One region of the Amycolatopsis sp. NPDC051045 genome, then DNA from elsewhere that is predicted to be linked to it. Evidence: riboswitches for the same ligand, from Rfam matches in the RefSeq annotation. Region 1 holds a riboswitch; the other holds the start of a gene.
What was found. Region 1 has a riboswitch for S-adenosylhomocysteine ahead of ahcY (adenosylhomocysteinase). Riboswitches for the same ligand answer to the same signal wherever they lie in the genome.

Region 1 (4,414 bases):
GGAGGTCGGCCGCGCCGTCGAAGTGCCGGTACAGGCGGGTGCGGGCGACGCCGGCGCGGTCGGCGATCTGCTCGGTCGAGACGTCCGGGCCGTGCTCGGCGATGGCGGCCAGTGCGGCGTCGACGAACTCGGCGCGCCGCCGCTCCTGCTGGCCCGCCCAGCGCGTCGCCCGTCCGTCGACCTTGGTCACGGCGGAAGCCTACTCAGGACCGGCCGGGCCGTGTACGCTCCCGGAAGTAACTAGTACAACGTGTACCCCCTACTTTCCGGAGGCCGCCATGGGCGTCGAGGCCCAGGACCGGGACGTCACCGCGGCTCGACTGCTCAAGAGCTCCGCGAAGAACTCCTACGACCCGTACGTCGACATCGACTGGGACGCGCCGCTCGCCGAAGGCAAGGCGTACATGCCGCTCGAACGCGTCTCCCTCTACGGCACGGACCTGTGGGCCCGGCTCACGCCGGAGCAGCGCATCGAGCTGTCCAAGCACGAGATCGCCAGCATCATGAGCGTCGGCCTGTGGTTCGAGATCGTCCTGATGCACCTGCTCGCCCGGTACGTCTTCGACCTCGACGCGCGGACCGAGCACGCGCAGTACGCGCTCACCGAGATCGGCGACGAGACGCGGCACTCGGTGATGTTCGCCCGCACCGCCGAGCGGCTCGGCGTCCCGCGCTACGGCGTCCCGAAGGTGGTGCACCGCGCCGCGAAGGTGTTCGGCGCGACCGCCGCCGGGCCGTCGATGTTCGCCAGCGTGCTGGTCGCGGAGGAGAGCACCGACCGGCTGCAGCGGTCGATGATGGACGACGACGGCATCCAGCCGCTGATCCGCTCGGTCAACCGCATCCACGTCGTCGAGGAGGCCCGGCACGTCCGGTTCGCCAAGGAGGAGGTGCTGCGGGAGACGCCGAAGCTGTCGAAGGCGGCGCTGCAGCGCCACCGGCTGCGGACCGCACTGGTCGCGTTCGGCGTCATCGACAGCATGGTCGACCCGCGGATCTACCGCAGCGTCGGGATCGACCCCCGCGAGGGCCGCGCCGCCGCGCTGGCGAACCCGCACTTCCACGAAACCCGCCGCTGGATGGCGGAGAAGATCGTGCCGTTCCTGCGCGACGCGGGGCTGATCGGCGGCCGCTCCGAAGGCATCTGGCGGCACGCGCACCTGGTCTGACCCGCTGACCGCAAAATTCCCTTTCCGCGGCGTTGCGGACTGCGCCACGATGGCCTGGTGACCGCCGACCCCCCGCCGGGCTTCTCACCGGACGTCCCGCCCGGACCCGCGCCCGGGCAACCGGCACAGATCCCGGCGCCTCGCCGCTCGCTCCTCTCCCGGCCGGCCGTGACGGGCCTGCTCGGCGTCCTGATCGGCGCACTCCTGGTCGGCGTGCCCTGGCTGGTGCTGACACTGCTCGTCGACGCGCCGAGCGGGCGGGCGCTCTCCGCGCCACCCCAGCTCGGCGGCTTGAGCCGGGCCCAGGAGGCGATCGCGAAGCTCGACAAGGTCAAGGGGCAGCCCATGATCGCCCGCATCGCAAAGACCGACCGGGAGACCGCGGCCCGCGTATCGGTGGCCTACGGCGGGGCGGGCGCGATCGCCCAGCAGTACCAGGACGCCCGGCTGCAACGCGCGTTCCAGCTGGTCGCCGTGCGCGCGTCCTCCCCCGAGCTCGTCGCGCCGTACGAGGACACCGAGGCACTCGGGCTGGCCGCGCCGAGCACCGAACTCGTGCGCGTCGGCGCCGTGCAGTGCCTGCGGTACAACGGTTCCACGCCCGCCGGGTCGGCGCCGGACCCCGAGCGGTCCTTCGTCACGAACTGCCAGCGCACCGGCCCGGCCCTGACCGTCACCCTGCGGAGCATCAGCTCCGAAGGCAACCGGGACCCGCGGGAGCTCGCCGGGATCGTCGAACAGGCCTGGCGGGAGCTCGCGTGACGATCACCATCAGGACGGCCCGCGCCGAGGACGAAGCCGCGCTCGCCAAGATCGACGAGCGCACCTGGACCTCCGTGGTGTCCCCCGCTCCCCCGCCTTCGCCCGGCACGCCGTTCTTCGACGACGACACGCGGCCCGAGGACTTCCTCGTCGCGGAGCACGACGGCGTGGTCGCCGGGTACGTGCGGCTCGCCGAGGGGTTCGGCATCCCCGCCCACCGGCACGTGCGGGTGATCGGCGGCCTCGCGGTGGACCCGGACCGGCAGCGGCTCGGCATCGCGCAGCGGCTCGTCGACGCCGCCGTGGCCGAGGCGCGGCAGCGCGGCGCCCGCAAGGTGACGCTGCGCGTGCTGGGGCACAACACCGGCGCCCGCCGGGTCTACGAGCGCTGCGGGTTCGTCGTGGAAGGCGTGCTGCGGGGCGAATTCCGCATCGACGGCGCGGACGTCGACGACGTTCTCATGGCCCACCCGCTCGCTTGACAGCGTCGCGCCGGCTTTGCCATCCTGGTCCCGGGCCGAGAGGCGCTGCGACGGAGATCTTTTCCGCCACGCTCGGCCCGGACCACGACTCCAAGGGCGCCTCCCGCGAGGGAGGTGCCTTTCTCTGTCCGCACGGACTTCTGCCTCCCGAGCGCATCCCGACGAACTCCGGAGTGCACCGAAGCATGAGTGAGAAACTGCAGACCCGCAATGGCCTCGACTTCGCCGTCGCCGACCTCGCGCTGGCCGAAGCCGGCCGCACCCAGCTGCGGCTGGCCGAGCACGAGATGCCCGGCCTGATGGCGACCCGCCGCGAGTACGCCGCCGCGCAGCCGCTGAAGGGCGCCCGCATCGCCGGGTCGCTGCACATGACGGTGCAGACGGCCGTGCTCATCGAGACCCTGGTGGCGCTCGGCGCGCAGGTGCGCTGGGTGTCCTGCAACATCTTCTCCACCCAGGACGAAGCCGCCGCCGCGGTCGTCGTCGGCCCGGAGGGCTCGGTGGACGCCCCGGCGGGCACCTCGGTGTTCGCGTGGAAGGGCGAGACGCTCGAAGAGTACTGGTGGTGCACCGACCGGCTCTTCGCCTTCCCCGGCGGCCAGGCCCCGAACATGATCCTCGACGACGGGGGCGACGCCACGCTGCTCGTCCACAACGGAGTCCGGTTCGAGGCGGCGGGCGCGGTGCCGCAACCGTCCGAAGAGGACCCGGAAGAATACCGGATCGTCCTGGAGACCCTGCGCGCGAGCGTGGCGGCCGACGGCGACCGCTTCACCCGGATGGCCAAGGAGATCCGCGGCGTCACCGAGGAGACGACCAACGGCGTCAAGCGGCTCTACAAGCTCGCCAAGGACGGCGAGCTGCTCTTCCCCGCGATGAACGTCAACGACTCGGTGACGAAGTCCAAGTTCGACAACAAGTACGGCATCCGGCACTCCCTTGTGGACGGCCTGAACCGGGCCACCGACGTGATGATCGGCGGCAAGCGCGTGGTCGTCTGCGGCTACGGCGACGTCGGCAAGGGCGCGGTGGAGGCGCTGCGCGGCCAGGGCGCCCGGGTTTCGGTCACCGAGATCGACCCGATCTGCGCGCTGCAGGCGGCGATGGACGGGCTCGACGTCGTCGAACTCGACGACATGGTCGCCGTCGCCGACATCTTCATCACCACCACCGGGAACTTCGGCATCATCTCCGCCGCCCAGATGAGCCGCATGAAGCACAACGCGATCGTGGCCAACGTCGGTCACTTCGACAACGAGAGCGACATCGCCGGGCTGGCGAAACTCCCCGGGGTCACGAAGAACGAGATCAAGCCGCAGGTGCACGAGTGGACGTTCCCGGACGGCCACGCGATCATCGTGCTGTCCGAAGGGCGGCTGATGAACCTGGGCAACGCGACCGGGCACCCGTCGTTCGTGATGTCGAACTCCTTCACCAACCAGGCGATCGCGCAGATCGAGCTGTTCACCAAGCCCGGCGAGTACGCCACCGAGGTTCACCGGCTGCCGAAGCACCTGGACGAGAAGGTGGCCCACCTGCACCTCGACGCCCTCGGTGTGAAACTCACCAAGCTCACGAAGGAGCAGGCGGAGTACATCGGGGTCGACGTCGAAGGCCCGTACAAGCTCGATCACTACCGGTACTGATCCAAGATTGCTCCATTCGCCGTAGTTTGGTTTATCGGCAAACTGGCCATCCTCCGGTCGAGAGCGCATCCGCCCGGACGGCACGGAGCCGGGCCGGGTCTCATGCGAAGGAGTGTGTCAAGTGATCATTCTCGGTGTGATTTTGCTCGTCATCGGGTTCATCGTGGGCATCCCGGTGCTGTACACCATCGGTATCATTCTCGCGGTGGCCGGCGTGGCACTGGCCATCTTGGGCGGCACCGGCCGCCGGATCGGTGGCCGCGCGCACTGGTACTGATCCCGGGACTCCGCCGCGGCCTGGCGCGCGTCAGCAGCAATGCTGGCCGCGCCAGGCCGTTCGGCCTTCTTTCACCGC
Region 2 (4,414 bases), on a different contig from region 1:
CGCTCGGCGGTGTCGGCCTGGCCCTGCTCGTCGAAGGCCATCACGACGACGCCGGCGCCGTAGTTCCGGATGATGCGGGCCTGCGCGAGGAAGGGCTCCTCGCCCTCCTTCAGGCTGATCGAGTTGACCACGCCCTTGCCCTGCAGGCAGCGCAGGCCGGCTTCGAGCACGGTCCACTTGGAGCTGTCGACCATCACCGGGATCCGGGCGACCTCGGGCTCGGTGGCGATCAGGTTGAGGAAGGTCGTCATCGCCTCCTCGCTGTCGAGCAGGTCGGCGTCCATGTTGACGTCGAGCAGGTTGGCCCCGCCGCGGACCTGCTCCAGCGCGACGTCGACAGCGCCCTGGTGGTCGCCCGACTCGATCAGCCGGCGGAACCGCTTCGAGCCCGTGACGTTGGTGCGCTCGCCGATCATCACGAACCCGGTGTCGGCGCCGATGCCGAACGGCTCGAGCCCGCTGAACCGGGTGTGGCGGCGCGGCGCGGGCACCTCGCGCGGAGCGACGCCCTTCGCCGCGGCGGCGATCTTCTCGATGTGGGCCGGGGAGGTGCCGCAGCAGCCGCCGACCAGGTTGACCATGCCGTCACGGGCGAAGCCGCCGACCAGGCCGGCGGTCTCCTCGGGCGTTTCGTCGTAGCCGCCGAAGGCGTTCGGGAGCCCGGCGTTGGGGTGGCAGGCGACGTAGGTGTCGGCGATCCGCGAGAGTTCCTCGACGTGGGGGCGCATCTCTTCGGCGCCCAGCGAGCAGTTCACGCCGACGACCAGCGGTTTCGCGTGCTCGACGGAGCTCCAGAACGCCTCGACGGTCTGCCCCGACAGCGTCCGGCCGCTCAGGTCGACGATCGTCACGGAGATCCACAACGGCAGGTGCGGGGCGACCTCGCGCGCCGCGGCGATCGCGGCCTTGCAGTTCAGCGTGTCGAAGATCGTCTCGATCAGCAGCAGGTCCACGCCGCCTTCGGCGAGCCCGGCGATCTGCTCGGCGTAGGAGGCCTTGACCTGGTCGAACGTGACCGCCCGGTAGGCCGGGTCGTCGACCTTGGGCGACAGGCTGAGGGTGACGTTGAGCGGGCCGATCGACCCGGCGACGAACTTGCCGCCGGCTTCGTCGGCGGCCTGGCGGGCCAGCTGCGCGCCGCGGACGTTCATCTCGTGGACGTACGCCTGCAGGCCGTAGTCGGCCTGGCCGATGCTGGTGGCGGTGAAGGTGTTGGTCGTGGTGATGTCCGCGCCCGCGGCCAGGTACTGGCGGTGCACGTCGAGGATGACGTCCGGGCGGGTGAGGTTGAGCAGGTCGGGGTCGCCGGTGACGTCGTGGGTGTGCTCGCCGAAGCGGTCACCGCGGTAGTCGGCCGGGGTCAGCCCGGCACCCTGCAGCATGGTGCCCCAGGCGCCGTCCAGCACCGCCACGCGCTGGTCGAGCAGCTCGCGCAGGCGCGCTGTCGAGTCGGACACCGTGGATTGTCGCGGGGTGTTCACCGGCAGCCTCCCTCGTTGGGGAGGCGCCCTTGGTTGGTCATTCCCGGCCGAGCGTGGCGGACCCGGTGGTCCGTTGCAGCGCCTCTCGGCCTGTGGTCCACGGTATCGGATCCGGGCCCGCGCACGCCATCCCGCCCCGCCGGCGCGTCCACGGATTGGGACACGATCCGTCCACAATGGATTTTCCGCTCCACGTCGCCTCCGTGTCGTGTCCGCTCCCGGGTCCGTCCACGATGCCGCGCCCCGCGGCCGCGCGCTGCTTCCCGCCTGCTCACCGGGGTCGCCTCCACCATCGCTCGAGCGCCGCCCGATGTTACTCTCCGCAATACCGTTGCCACTTTTCGCACTCGCGCGCCACCTTGAAAACTGAAACACGTTCTAATACGCTCCGCGGGTGGACTACGGAATAGTGCTGTTCACCAGCGACCGGGGGATCACTCCGGCGGCCGCGGCACGCGCCGCGGAGGCCGCGGGGTTCTCGACCTTCTACGTCCCGGAGCACACCCACATCCCGGTGAAGCGCGAGTCACCGCACCCGCGCACCGGGGACGCGTCGCTGCCCGACGACCGCTACAGCCGGACCCTCGACCCGTGGGTCGCGCTGGCGACGGCCGCCGCGGTCACCTCGCACATCCGGCTGTCCACAGCGGTGGCCCTGCCGGTCGAGAGCGACCCGATCACCCTCGCCAAGACGATCGCCAGCCTCGACCACCTCTCCGGCGGCCGCGTCACGCTCGGCACCGGGTTCGGCTGGAACGTCGACGAGCTGACCGACCACGGCGTGCCCGGAAATCGGCGCCGCACGGCGCTGCGTGAGTACCTCGAAGCGATGAGTGCACTGTGGACGGAGGAAGAAGCGTCCTACGCCGGCGAGTTCGTCTCGTTCGGACCGAGCTGGGCGTGGCCGAAGCCGATCCAGCCGCACATCCCGGTGCTGCTCGGCGCGGGCCCGACCGAGAAGACGTTCCGCTGGATCGCCCGCCACGCGGACGGCTGGATCACCACGCCGGCCGACACCGACCTCGACGGGCACGTGGCCCTGCTGAAGGACATCTGGGGCGCCGAGGGCCGCGAGGGGGCGCCGCGGATCTGCGCACTGGGCGAGCGGCCGGACCCGGAACGCCTGGCCCACCTGGACTCCCTGGGCGTGACCGAGACGATCTTCGGCCTCCCGGACCGTTCGCCCGAAGACGTGGCAGCCTGGATCGGGCGGCTCGCGGGCAAGCTCGGCCTCGTCGACGCCGCCACCCCCGCCCACTGAACCGGCGGGGCACGGAAACCGTGCCCCGCCGGCGCTCGCCCCCCGGGGTCAGCCCTTGGCCGCGACGCCCTGCCGCGCCCGCAGGTCGAGCTCGATCTGCTCCAGGGAGCGGCCCTTCGTCTCCGGGACCAGCCACTTGGTGAGCACGAACAGCACCACGTTCACCCCGGCGAACAGGAACATCGAACCACCGATGCCGAGGGACTTCGGGTCGGAGATGATCGGGAACACCGCACTCACGATGCCCGTCGCCGACCACAGGACCACGCTGCTGACGCCCATGCCCGTCGCCCGGTACTTCAGCGGGAACACCTCGGACATCATCACCCAGACGACCGCGCCCCAGCCGAGCTCGTACCCGACCAGGTAGAGCACCATCATCACCAGCATCAGGATGCCGCGCGTGCCGGTGTCGTGGACGTTCAGCACCACGAGCCCGGCCGCCACCAGCGTGATCACCATGATGACGTTGCCGATGAGCAGCAGCGGCTTGCGGCCCCAGCGGTCCACCACGAACACGACCCACGCGGTGAACAGGAACTTCGTGACGCCCAGCAGCACGCCGGACAGCAGCGCGGCCTGCGTGGCGAAGCCGAGGCCGATGAGCATCGTCGGGAAGTAGGCGTTGATCGCGTTGACGCCGCTGAACTGCTGGCCGATCGCGAGCAGCAGCGCCACGACGATCATCGGCCGCACGAAGCCGGAGAACAGGTCGCGGATCCGCGGCTTCTCCTCGGTGTCGAGCCGGATGACCTCGTGGATGGTGGCGATCTCCTCGTCGAGGTTCACGGTGTTGCCGTGCGCGCTCGCCAGGACCCGCCGGGCCTCTTCCTCCTGGCCGTTCTTGACCAGCCACCGCGGCGTCTCGGGCAGGAACACCAGCCCGATGAGCAGGATCACCGCGGGCACGATCGCGCCGGCGAACATCCACCGCCAGGCCGAGATCGGCCCGAGCCAGTAGCTCACCAGGAACGCGATCAGGATGCCGAGCACGATGAAGATCTGGTTGAGCGCGCCCATCGCGCCCCGCAACCGCGCCGGGGCCAGCTCGGACAGGTAGGTCGGGACGGTCGAGGAGGACAGCCCGATCCCCAGCCCGATGATCAGGCGCGAGAGCACCAGCAGCGTGAACGTCGGCGAGAAGCTCGCCGCCAGTGTGCCCACGATGACGATGCCCGCGGCGACCATGATCGTGCGGCGGCGGCCGAGTGCGTCGTTGGTGCGGCTGGAGAACAGCGCGCCGACGATGGCACCGACCGACAGGCTGGCGGTGATCACGCCCTTGTCCCAGCTGGTCAGTGTCCACAGCTTCCCGATGAACGGGAGCACCCCGGAGATCACGCCGAGGTCGTAACCGAAGAGGATGCCGCCGAGAGCGCCGAAGAAGTACAAGGTGGTCCGGCTGATGTGCCGCGCCGGGGCTGTCGGTGTCGTTGACGGATCGGTCCTTGACGGATCGGTCATTGCCGGGTCGCCTCTTTCGTAGGTCCAGTCCAGTCCAGCCAGCGGCCACCACACTCACACGCCGCAAAAAGCCGGGCAAGAAGGTTTCCGGTAACAATTCAGAAACCTGATCGCCGTTCACGTATGTGATTCCCGCAAACCGGCGCACATCGGGCACAAAAGCGGGAGCCGCCCGGCTCGCAAATCCACTGTGGACAGTGCTGGCGGC

Region 2: it holds a riboswitch for S-adenosylhomocysteine, as region 1 does, so the genes downstream of both, metH (methionine synthase) here and ahcY (adenosylhomocysteinase) in region 1, are expected to answer to the same signal.

The regions. Positions count from the first base shown of each region.
Region 1 is NZ_JBFBCC010000024.1:58,434-62,847, forward strand. Features, by position in the region: gene AB0M80_RS36940 (TetR/AcrR family transcriptional regulator) at 1-190, opposite strand, end outside; gene AB0M80_RS36945 (diiron oxygenase) at 279-1,169, shown strand; gene AB0M80_RS36950 (hypothetical protein) at 1,227-1,931, shown strand; gene AB0M80_RS36955 (GNAT family N-acetyltransferase) at 1,928-2,413, shown strand; S-adenosyl-L-homocysteine riboswitch at 2,445-2,522, shown strand; gene ahcY (adenosylhomocysteinase) at 2,599-4,059, shown strand; gene AB0M80_RS36965 (hypothetical protein) at 4,181-4,336, shown strand; gene AB0M80_RS36970 (cation transporter) at 4,367-4,414, opposite strand, start outside.
Region 2 is NZ_JBFBCC010000016.1:120,612-125,025, reverse strand. Features, by position in the region: gene metH (methionine synthase) at 1-1,481, opposite strand, end outside; S-adenosyl-L-homocysteine riboswitch at 1,496-1,574, opposite strand; gene AB0M80_RS32045 (TIGR03619 family F420-dependent LLM class oxidoreductase) at 1,876-2,742, shown strand; gene AB0M80_RS32040 (sugar porter family MFS transporter) at 2,791-4,206, opposite strand.